3 regions of the Pseudoxanthomonas sp. LARHCG66 genome follow, and region 3 is predicted to be linked to each of the others. Evidence: predicted binding sites of a transcription regulator. Region 3 holds the regulator's gene; each other region holds the start of a gene.
The links. The regulator HrcA, encoded in region 3, represses chaperone genes, less so after heat shock. The targets are predictions, from matches to a motif close to TTNGCACTCNNNNNNNNNGAGTGCNAA.

Region 1: a site for HrcA is predicted at 1,549-1,575, ahead of ACIPRS_RS09565 (co-chaperone GroES). Genes of this name have one in related genera too.
Region 2: a site for HrcA is predicted at 1,550-1,576, ahead of rpoH (RNA polymerase sigma factor RpoH). Genes of this name have one in related genera too.

Annotation. Positions count from the first base shown of each region.
Region 1 is NZ_JBIXJW010000002.1:560,584-563,856, forward strand. It holds gene groL (chaperonin GroEL) at 1-1,106, opposite strand, end outside; gene ACIPRS_RS09565 (co-chaperone GroES) at 1,208-1,501, opposite strand; gene cutA (divalent-cation tolerance protein CutA) at 1,706-2,041, shown strand; gene ACIPRS_RS09575 (protein-disulfide reductase DsbD family protein) at 2,055-3,273, shown strand, end outside.
Region 2 is NZ_JBIXJW010000002.1:647,661-650,933, forward strand. It holds gene ACIPRS_RS09980 (hypothetical protein) at 1-528, opposite strand, end outside; gene rpoH (RNA polymerase sigma factor RpoH) at 660-1,538, opposite strand; gene ACIPRS_RS09990 (metal-dependent hydrolase) at 1,733-2,575, opposite strand; gene ACIPRS_RS09995 (dipeptidase) at 2,687-3,273, opposite strand, start outside.
Region 3 is NZ_JBIXJW010000001.1:76,956-80,228, reverse strand. It holds gene recN (DNA repair protein RecN) at 1-950, opposite strand, end outside; gene hrcA (heat-inducible transcriptional repressor HrcA) at 1,041-2,090, shown strand; gene grpE (nucleotide exchange factor GrpE) at 2,133-2,651, shown strand; gene dnaK (molecular chaperone DnaK) at 2,756-3,273, shown strand, end outside.

The DNA.
Region 1 (3,273 bases), on a different contig from region 3:
ACGCGTTCCTGCAGCTTCTCGCGGTCGTAGTCCGAAGAGGTCTCTTCGATCTGCGCCTTGATCTGCTTGATGCGCGACTGGATGCGCTCGGCATCGCCGGCGCCGTCGATGATGGTGGTGTTCTCCTTCGAGATCACGACCTTCTTCGCACGACCCAGGTCGTTGATGGTGGCCTTCTCCAGCTGCAGGCCGACTTCCTCGGAGATCACCGTGCCGTTGGTCAGCGTGGCGATGTCTTCCAGGATGGCCTTGCGGCGGTCACCGAAGCCCGGCGCCTTGACGGCGGCGACCTTCACGATGCCGCGGATGGTGTTGACCACCAGCGTGGCGAGGGCTTCGCCTTCGACTTCCTCGGCCACGATCAGCAGCGGCTTGCCGGCCTTGGCGACGCCTTCCAGCACCGGCAGCAGTTCGCGGACGTTGGAGACCTTCTTGTCGTGGATCAGGATGAAGGGGTCGTCGAATTCGACCTGCTGCGACTGCTGGTTGTTGATGAAGTACGGCGACAGGTAGCCGCGGTCGAACTGCATGCCCTCGACGACGTCGAGTTCGTTCTCCAGGCCGGAGCCTTCTTCAACCGTGATCACGCCTTCCTTGCCGACCTTCTTCATGGCCTCGGCGATGATGTCGCCGATGTTGCTGTCGGAGTTGGCCGAGATCGTGCCGACCTGGGCGATCGCCTTGTCGTCGGCGGTGGGCTTGGAGAGCTTCTTCAGCTCTTCGACGGCAGCCTTCACGGCCTGGTCGATGCCGCGCTTCAGGTCCATCGGGTTCATGCCGGCGGCGACGGCCTTGGAGCCTTCGCGGATGAACGCCTGCGCCAGCACGGTGGCGGTGGTGGTGCCGTCACCGGCGTTGTCGGAGGTCTTGGAAGCGACTTCCTTCACCATCTGCGCGCCCATGTTCTCGAACTTGTCGGCCAGTTCGATTTCCTTGGCGACGGACACGCCATCCTTGGTGATGGTGGGGGCGCCGAAGCTCTTCTCGAGCACGACGTTGCGGCCCTTCGGGCCGAGGGTGGCCTTGACGGCATTGGCGAGGATGTTCACGCCGCGCACCATGCGCGTACGGGCGTCTTCACCGAAACGGATATCTTTGGCTGCCATGTGCAACTCCAGGAGTATTGAGTGTGGTTCGTGAGGCGGGCAGGCCCGCCATCAGGAGGAATGCGGTGACGTGGGCGGCGGCGCGGAGCCGCCACGCGCGATCAGCCGAGGATCGCGAGGACGTCGTCTTCCTTGATGATCTTGTACTCGACGCCTTCGTACTTGTAGGGCGAACCCGAGTACTGGCCGTAGATCACCTTGTCGCCGACCTTCACCTTCGGGGCGCGCACGCCGCCGGTGGCGTCGATGAACTTGCCTTCGCCGACGGCGACGACTTCACCCTTGGTGGGCTTTTCCTTGGCGGCGTCGGGGATGATGATGCCGCCGACGGAGGTTTCTTCGGCTTCGATCGGCTTGACCACCAGGCGGTCGTACAGCGGCTTGATATTGCTCATGTCAATCCTCTTAAGTGATTGATTGGACTAGGAAAGGGGCGGCGATGTTAGCACTCCCTACGGGAGACTGCCAACGCCAGGGGCACAAAAACCCGACAGGGCCGGGATGCGAGGGATATCGGGGTGCCCGGCGCGGTTTCAAGGGGTGGGTGCACATATCGGTCGCGGGGGCGCCCGGGCCGGGTCTGCGATAATCGATGCCCCATGCCCGTCTTCCTGATCCTGTCGACCTGTCCCGACGCCGACACCGCCCAGCGGTTGGCACGGGCGCTGGTGGACGAGCGCCTGGCCGCCTGCGTCAGCGTGCTGCCCGGCATGGTGTCGACCTACCGCTGGCAGGGCCAGGTGGAGCAGGCCAGCGAGGTCCAGCTGCTGGCCAAGACCCCCGCCGACCGGCGCGACGCCCTGATGGCGCGGCTGTCCGAACTGCACCCGTATGAACTGCCGGAGATCCTGGCGGTCGAAACCGCCGCCGGCCTGCCCGCCTACCTGGCGTGGGTCGCCGCTGAAACCCGGGCCGATAGCGCCCCCTCGAGTTGAAGACCCAGACCCGATGACGCTGATCCGCATGCTGTTCGCCTTCCTGGCCTTATCCCTGCTCGCCGTGGTGGCACCCGCTGCATCGGCGGCGATCACCCAGGACGACCTGCTGCCGGTGGACGAGGCCTTCGTGCTGACGGCCACTGCACCGGCGCGGGACCGTATCGAGATCCGCTGGAAGATCACCGACGGCTACTACCTCTATCGTCACCGCACCAGCGTGGAGGCGGGCGCCGGCTTCGCGGCGCAGCCATTGCAGCTGCCCAAGGGGAAGGCGTATCGCGACGAATTCTTCGGCGACGTCGAGACGTATCGTGGCGAACTGATCGCCGCCCTGCCCGGCCAGCCTGCGTCCGACGCCGACAGCGTTACCTTGAAGATCAAGTATCAGGGCTGCGCCGACGCCGGCATCTGCTACCCGCCGCAGACACGCACAGTGAAGGTCGCGCTGCCGGCCGCTGCGGGCGAGGCGTTCGTACCGCTCGGTGCGGGTGCGCTGACGGGTGGACTGTTGGGGCAGAGACCGCAGGCGGGCATGGATACCCTGCCGCTGCCGGCCGAACAAGCATTCGGCTTCGAAGCGATCGCCTTCAATGGCAACGAGCTGCTGTTGCGCTTCACGCCGGCACGCGGCTATTACGTCTACCGCGACCGTACCTCGATGGCGCTGGAAGGCGCCGCTGGCGTCTCGCTGCAGGCACCGCGCTGGCCGGCCGGCAAGGCCCACCGCGATGAGCACTTCGGCGATGTCACGGTCTACTTCGAGCAGGCGGAAGTGCCGGTGCCGCTGCGAAGGGAGCACGCCAAGGCCGTGCAGGCCACGCTGCGCGTGACCTTCCAGGGCTGCCAGACCGACGGCATCTGCTACCCGCCGATGACGCGACGGGTGACGCTGTCGATCCCGGCCGGGGCGGCCACGCCGGCCAGCACACCCGACGTGCCCGCACCCGCCGCCGTCGCACCGCTGCCGGCAACGGCGATACCGGACGATGCGACCGCCAGCGCGCCGGCCACGCCCGCAACGACCGCACCCATCGCAGCCGACGTGGAACGCACCCGTCCTCCCGAAGAGGTTCTGGCACGCAACCAGCGCGGCGCCACATCCCTGCTCGCGGCGCTGGCGCTGGCCCTGTTCGGCGGATTGATCCTCAACCTGATGCCCTGCGTGCTGCCCATCCTGTCGCTGAAAGCGCTGTCACTGGCCGACAGCGGACGCAGCGGCGGACAGGCGC
Region 2 (3,273 bases), on a different contig from region 3:
ATACCGCTGCGCGGCTTCCTGCGCCTGGCGGGTGAAGAGGTCGGCGCCCGCCCCGACGTCCTCATCGTGGTCGTGCCCATGGTGGTCGTCCTCCGCAGCCAACGCGTCGGCGTCGCCTTCGATCACATGCTCGGTGCCGTCCGACATCACCAGCACGCCGGGGCCGAGCGCCTCCTCCGTCGCACTGACGGTGATGAAACGCGCGGTGACGCGCCCCTTGCCACGGCTGCCCTCGACGTCGAACACCAGTACGTCCGGGCCGGGCTGGTCCATGCTCGCGGCATCGTCCAGCACGACCTTGCGAATCGCGCCAAGCTGCGCGGACACCACCGGATCGATCTGCATCGCGGCGCGCGCCTGCGCGTCGTATTCCTCGCGATCGATGCTGAAACTCACGCCGCGCGTTTCGCCGGAGGATTTGGTGTTGCCGGTTTCGGCCGCCATGGCCGGCGTGCCGCCCGCGCCCGCCCCCATGCCGCATGCCAATGCCAACGCGAGTACCCACTGCCGCTTGTTGCCCCACGCCATGCCCTGCTCCTTTATGTTGCCGCCCGAGGCGGATCGCGGCGTAGTGGATCACACTTCCGTCGATCGATGAACCTTGCAAACGAAAAGAGGCCCCTCACGGGGCCTCTTCAGTACGCTGACGCGATGCCGGGTCAGGCCGCGAACAGCGCCTTCATCTTCTTCAGCGCGTTGGCTTCCACCTGGCGGACACGCTCGGCGGAAATGCCGTACTCGTCGGCAAGTTCCTGTAGCGTGATCTTGCTTTCGCCATCCAGCCAGCGGCGCTTGATGATGTCGCGCGAACGCTCATCCAGATTCGCCAGGCCTTCGCGCAGCAGTTCCATCTGATTGTCTTCGCTGTCCGCACGCTCGTAGGCCTGCGAAGGATCCTCATCGTGGGCGACCAGGTAGCTGGCCGGAGAGGGCGGGGCATGATCCTCGTCCTCGTCAGAGGAGGCGTCGAAACCGATGTCACGACCAGACAGGCGCGCTTCCATCTCCAGCACTTCGCGCTCGGACACGTTGAGGTCCTTGGCGATGACGCTGACTTCCTCGGCATTCATCCAGCCCAGGCGTGTCTTGGACTTGCGCAGGTTGAAGAACAACTTGCGCTGCGCCTTGGTCGTGGCGACCTTCACGATGCGCCAGTTCTTCAGGATGAACTCGTGCATCTCGGCACGGATCCAGTGCACCGCGAAACTCACCAGGCGCACGCCCATGTCGGGATCGAAACGCTTCACCGCCTTCATCAGGCCGATGTTGCCTTCCTGGATCAGATCCCCCAGCGGCAGGCCGTAGCCGTTGTAACCGCGGGCGACATGCACCACGAAGCGCAGGTGCGAATGCACCAGCTCGCGCGCCGCGTCGAGGTCTTCATCCTCGCGATAACGGTGGGCGAGCGCTCGCTCGTCCTCGACCGACAGCACCTGGATCTGGTGCACGGCACTGATGTAGGCGTCCAGCGAACCCAGGGCACTGGGAATCGGCAGGCTGTTGGTGACCAGGGCGGTAGTAGGAGTGTTCTGGCTCATGGGCAGGGATGTTAGCAGTCGGGGGGTTCGACTGCTAACCACCAGGGAAGTTCCCCATTGTCCTACGTCTGCAACAATCTCCCTTCGGCGGGTTAGTCCAGGAATATTCCTGCCCTATCAATTACTTGGCAATCCCGGATCACGTAGTGCCCAGCTAGTTCGGAAATCCCTCACCCACTCCGGCGATCTGGCGTTCAGGTTCGAGAGGACATCGCCACGACGGCGGGCGGCGCTTTCCGAGCCTGCCTCGCCAGCACCTGGGCGGCAAGGTCGTCGGCACCCTCCAAACGCGAAGGATGGAAGTCCCGACGCAGGTAGTCGCGCAGGTGACGAAGGGTGCGGCGCGCCATCCCATGCCCCTTCCCGAAGTGATGGGCCACCTGGCGCCAGGAGGCCTTTCTCCACAACAAGCGATCCTGGGCCAACAGTGACGTGGCCATGCCGATCATCAAGGCGTAGAACAGCGTGGTTGTCGTCAGAGCGCCCAGCAGGCGCACCGAGTAGCGAGGCGCAATCGCCTGCAGCAGATCGTACGCGACTGCACGGTGCTCGATCTCTTCTGCGAAGTGCCATTCCATCAGGTCGCGCACACTTGGATCCGCCTCGACCAGGATCGACTGCGACAGGAACTCATACCCCAGGAATGCGTTGATGTGTTCGACGCAGCTCACCAGTGAGACCCGTAGCCAAAGCGGCGCGTAGCGGTCCATCGTGCGGAAGACGACACGATCTACCGTGCGCTCGAAGCCACGGTATGCGTATCCCTGCGCATCCAGGTTGTCCCAGTAGCGCTTGTGCGCCACTCCATGTTGCGCCTCCTGCCGGATGAACGCCTGGCAGCGCCCGTGCAGCGCGTCGTTGGCGACATGCGGCATGCACGCATTGAGCGTCCGGATATAGAAGGCTTCGTTCGCGGGCACCAGGATGGTGTATGCGTTGAGCAGCGACGAAACCACTTCGTTGCCCGGTAACCAGTGCTGGGGAATGTCGAGAGGAAGGCCTGCAACGAAGCGTCGCGGCGTGATGGATTCACTCATGTCTCGGCCCTGCCCGTGCTCACCGGCGAGGGCGAAGGCGTCCTGACCCACCGCATCGATTCACCCACAGCGGAGCGGTCGTCGAAGAGTATCGGCAGTGCACCCTTGCGATCATGGAGATGCCGGGGGCGCGGCGCCCTCCTGCGCCTGCCGCAATACGCGCAAGAGGTTGCCTCCCCAGATTTTCCGGATGTCCACTTCGGAGTAGCCTGCCGCCAGCAGCGCTTCGGTGATCCGTGGCAGGGCACTGACATCTTCCAGGCCAACGACGCCACCGCCGCCATCCCAGTCTGCGCCGATGCCGACATGATCCACGCCAGCAACCTTCAGGATGTGCAGCAGGTGTGCCATGTATTCGTCGAACGTCGCCCGTCTGGCGGGATACCGCACGTCTATTGCGCGGCGCTCGGCCAGATAGTCCGCCACGCGATCCGCCGGCAGCCTGTTTTCGGGGCCGAACGTCTTCGACAGGCTTTCCATCGCCGCTTCGCGTTCCGGAATCTTCGGGATGTCGACCAGGTAGCCGCCGTAAGCATTGACGTGGATCACCCCGCCTTTCGCCGCGAGGTGGCGGATTCTCGCGTCGTCGATATTGCGCGGATGGTCGTAGATCGCATCGGCACTAGTATGCGACAAGACGATCGGCGCCGAAGACAGCGCGAGCAACTGGTCGAACACCGCGTCGCTGGCATGCGACG
Region 3 (3,273 bases):
GGCACCCGGTGCTTGCGCGCGAGGTCGTGCACGCGGGCGAGCTTGCGCTCCAGCGCATCGAACTGCAGGGGTTCGCCGTCCAGGTCGTCCCGGACCTGGCCGAGCAGCGACAGGGCTTCCTCGACCTGGATCGCCGCGCCGTCCAGCAGCGCATCCACATCGCGCAGGCGCGGCTCGTGTTCGGCCTGGCGGGCGAGGTCGGCGCGCACCTGCTGCAGATGGCGCGTCAACGAGGGGGCGTCGTCACCGGCCAGTTGACCCAGCGCCGCGTCACAGGCCTGGATCAGGCCGGTGGCGTGGGCCTGGCGGCGATGGCTGGCCACCAGGGCCTCCAGCGCGGCCGGCGACAGGTCTTCGCGCTGCAACTCGGCCAACTGGTGCTCCAGGTAATTGATCCGGTCCGAGACATCGCCCTGGCCGGACAACTGTTCGCGTTCGCGCAGGAGGGCGCTCCAGCGAAGCGCCGCGTCGCGCACGGCGCTGCGCTCGTCGCCGTTGCGGGCGAAGGCATCCAGCAGTGCCAACTGGCTCTGGCGGGCGAGCAGGGCCTGGTGTTCATGCTGGCCATGGATTTCCACCAGGCGGGCCGCGAGATCGGAAAGCTGCGACAGCGTCACGCTGCGGCCATTGATCCAGGCGCGCGAGCCGCCGTCGGCACGGATCACCCGGCGCAACTGGCACTGTCCATCGTCGTCGAGCTCGTTGTCCGCGAGCCAGGTGTGCGCCGGAGAGCCCGCCGAAGCCAGGAACTCGGCGGACAGCTCGGCGCGCTCCGCGCCATGCCGGACCACCCCGCTGTCGGCCCGCAGGCCCGACAGGAAGCCCAGCGCGTCCACCAGCAGCGATTTGCCGGCGCCGGTTTCTCCTGAAATGACGGTCATGCCATCGCCGAACTCCAGCTCGGCGGCGCGGACGACGGCGAAATCCTTGATGGCGAGGTGTCTGAGCATGCGGCGGATTGTAAGCGGTGCCGGCTCAGGTTCTGAGACGCGGGGAGCGCCCGGCTTGCAAAGCCGCAGGCGCGACGTTATCTAACGGGCATGAACTCACCGTCGCCCCCGCTGGATCCGCGCGCCCGCCAACTGCTGCGCACGCTGATCTCGCGCTATATCCGCGACGGCGAGCCGGTGGGGTCGCAGACGCTGGCCCGGCACGCCGGACTGGAAGTCAGTTCGGCGACGATCCGCAACATCCTCTCGGAACTCGAGGAGGTCGGGCTGCTCAGTTCGCCGCACACCTCCGCCGGGCGCATCCCCACGGCACAGGGCTACCGGGTGTTCGTGGACAGCCTGGTACAGGTGAAGTCGCTGGGAGAGGGCGAAGTGGCCCGGCTGCGTTCGGAGCTGCCGGCCGGCGCCGGGACCCAGGCGCTGCTCGGCAACGCCTCCGAGCTGCTGTCGGCGATGACCCACTTCGTCGGCGTGGTCAGCGTGCCGCGGCGCGAGCAGTTCGCGTTCCGCTACATCGACTTCGTGCCGCTGGATGGCCAGCGGGTGATGGCCATCCTGGTATTCGCCGACAACGACGTGCAGAACCGCGTCATCGAAACGCGCCGGGCCTACGACCGGTCCGAACTCGAGCGCATCGCCAACTACCTGAACACCCAGTTCGCCGGCCGGCCCCTGTCCGAGATCCGCGCGAACCTGCTGCATGACCTGCGCAGGGCGCAGACCGAGATGGAGGGGTTGCTGGCCGAATCCATCGAACTGGCGGAGCAGGCCCTGACGCCGCCCAACGACGACGTGGTGCTGGCAGGACAGACCCGCCTGATGGGCGTGCAGGAACTGTCCGATCTGGAACGGCTGCGCGACCTGTTCGAGGCATTCGCCCGCAAGCGCGAGATCCTGCAGTTGCTGGAGCGCACGATCCGAGCGCCGGGCGTACGCATCTTCATCGGCGAGGACACCGGCCTGGCGCCGCACGACGGCGTCTCGGTGGTGACCGCCCCCTACATGGCGGGCGGGCAGGTGCTGGGCGTGCTGGGCGTCATCGGGCCTACCCGGATGGCGTATGACCGGGTCATTCCGGTGGTGCAGGCGGCGGCGGATGTACTCGGTGCGGCCTTGAATCCGGAAACGCCGGCCCCATAGGTTGGTGCTTGGGCGGCCGGACTTGCCGCGATGGGACCCGAAATGAACCAACACGAACACGATTCCGACCTGGGCGGCGGCAACGAGCCGCAGGACGTCGAAGGCGCGCTGATCGCCGAACTGGAAACCCTCCGCAACGAAGTGGACCAGCTGCGCGCGGCGTCGCTGCTCGAGCGCGCCGACCTGGACAACCAGCGCAAGCGCGTGGCGCGCGATATCGAGCAGGCGCGCAAGTTCGCCAACGAACGCCTGCTGGGCGACCTGCTGCCGGTATTCGACAGCCTGGACGCCGGGCTGGCAGCGGCGGGCAATGAGCCCAGTCCGCTGCGCGACGGGCTCGAGCTGACGTACAAGCAGTTGCTGAAAGTGGCCGGCGACAATGGCCTGACCCTGCTCGACCCTGCCGGCGAAGCCTTCAATCCCGAGCATCACCAGGCCATCAGCCAGGCCGATGCCCCCGGCGCGGACCCCGGCAGCGTGGTGCAGGTGTTCCAGAAGGGCTACGTACTCAATGGCCGCCTGCTGCGCCCGGCCCTGGTCGTCGTTGCAAAACACGACTGAACGCCTTCGCGGGGCGCTTGAACGGCGTCATCGCACCCTTATATCGAGACCATCCACCCGGCCACCGGCCGGATCCAGACAGAATTTGCTAGGGAGCATTCACCATGGGCAAGATCATCGGCATCGACCTCGGCACGACCAACTCGTGCGTGGCGATCATGGACGGCGGCAAGGCCCGCGTCATCGAAAACTCGGAAGGCGACCGCACCACGCCCTCCATCGTCGCCTACACCAAGGACGGCGAAGTGCTGGTGGGCGCGTCGGCCAAGCGCCAGGCGGTCACCAACCCGAAGAACACCTTCTACGCGGTGAAGCGCCTGATCGGCCGCAAGTTCACCGACGCGGAAGTGAAGAAGGACCTGGACCTGGTCCCGTACGCCATCATCCCGCATGAAAACGGCGACGCGTGGGTACAGACTTCCGACGGCAAGAAGCTGTCGGCGCAGGAAATCTCCGCGCGCATCCTGGAGAAGATGAAGAAGACGGCCGAAGCCTTCCTGGGCGAGACCGTCACCGAAGCCGTCATCACCGTGCCGGCCTACTTCAACGACAGCCAGCGCCAGGCCACCAAGGACGCCGGCAAGATCGCCGGCCTGGACGTCAAGCGCATCATCAACGAACC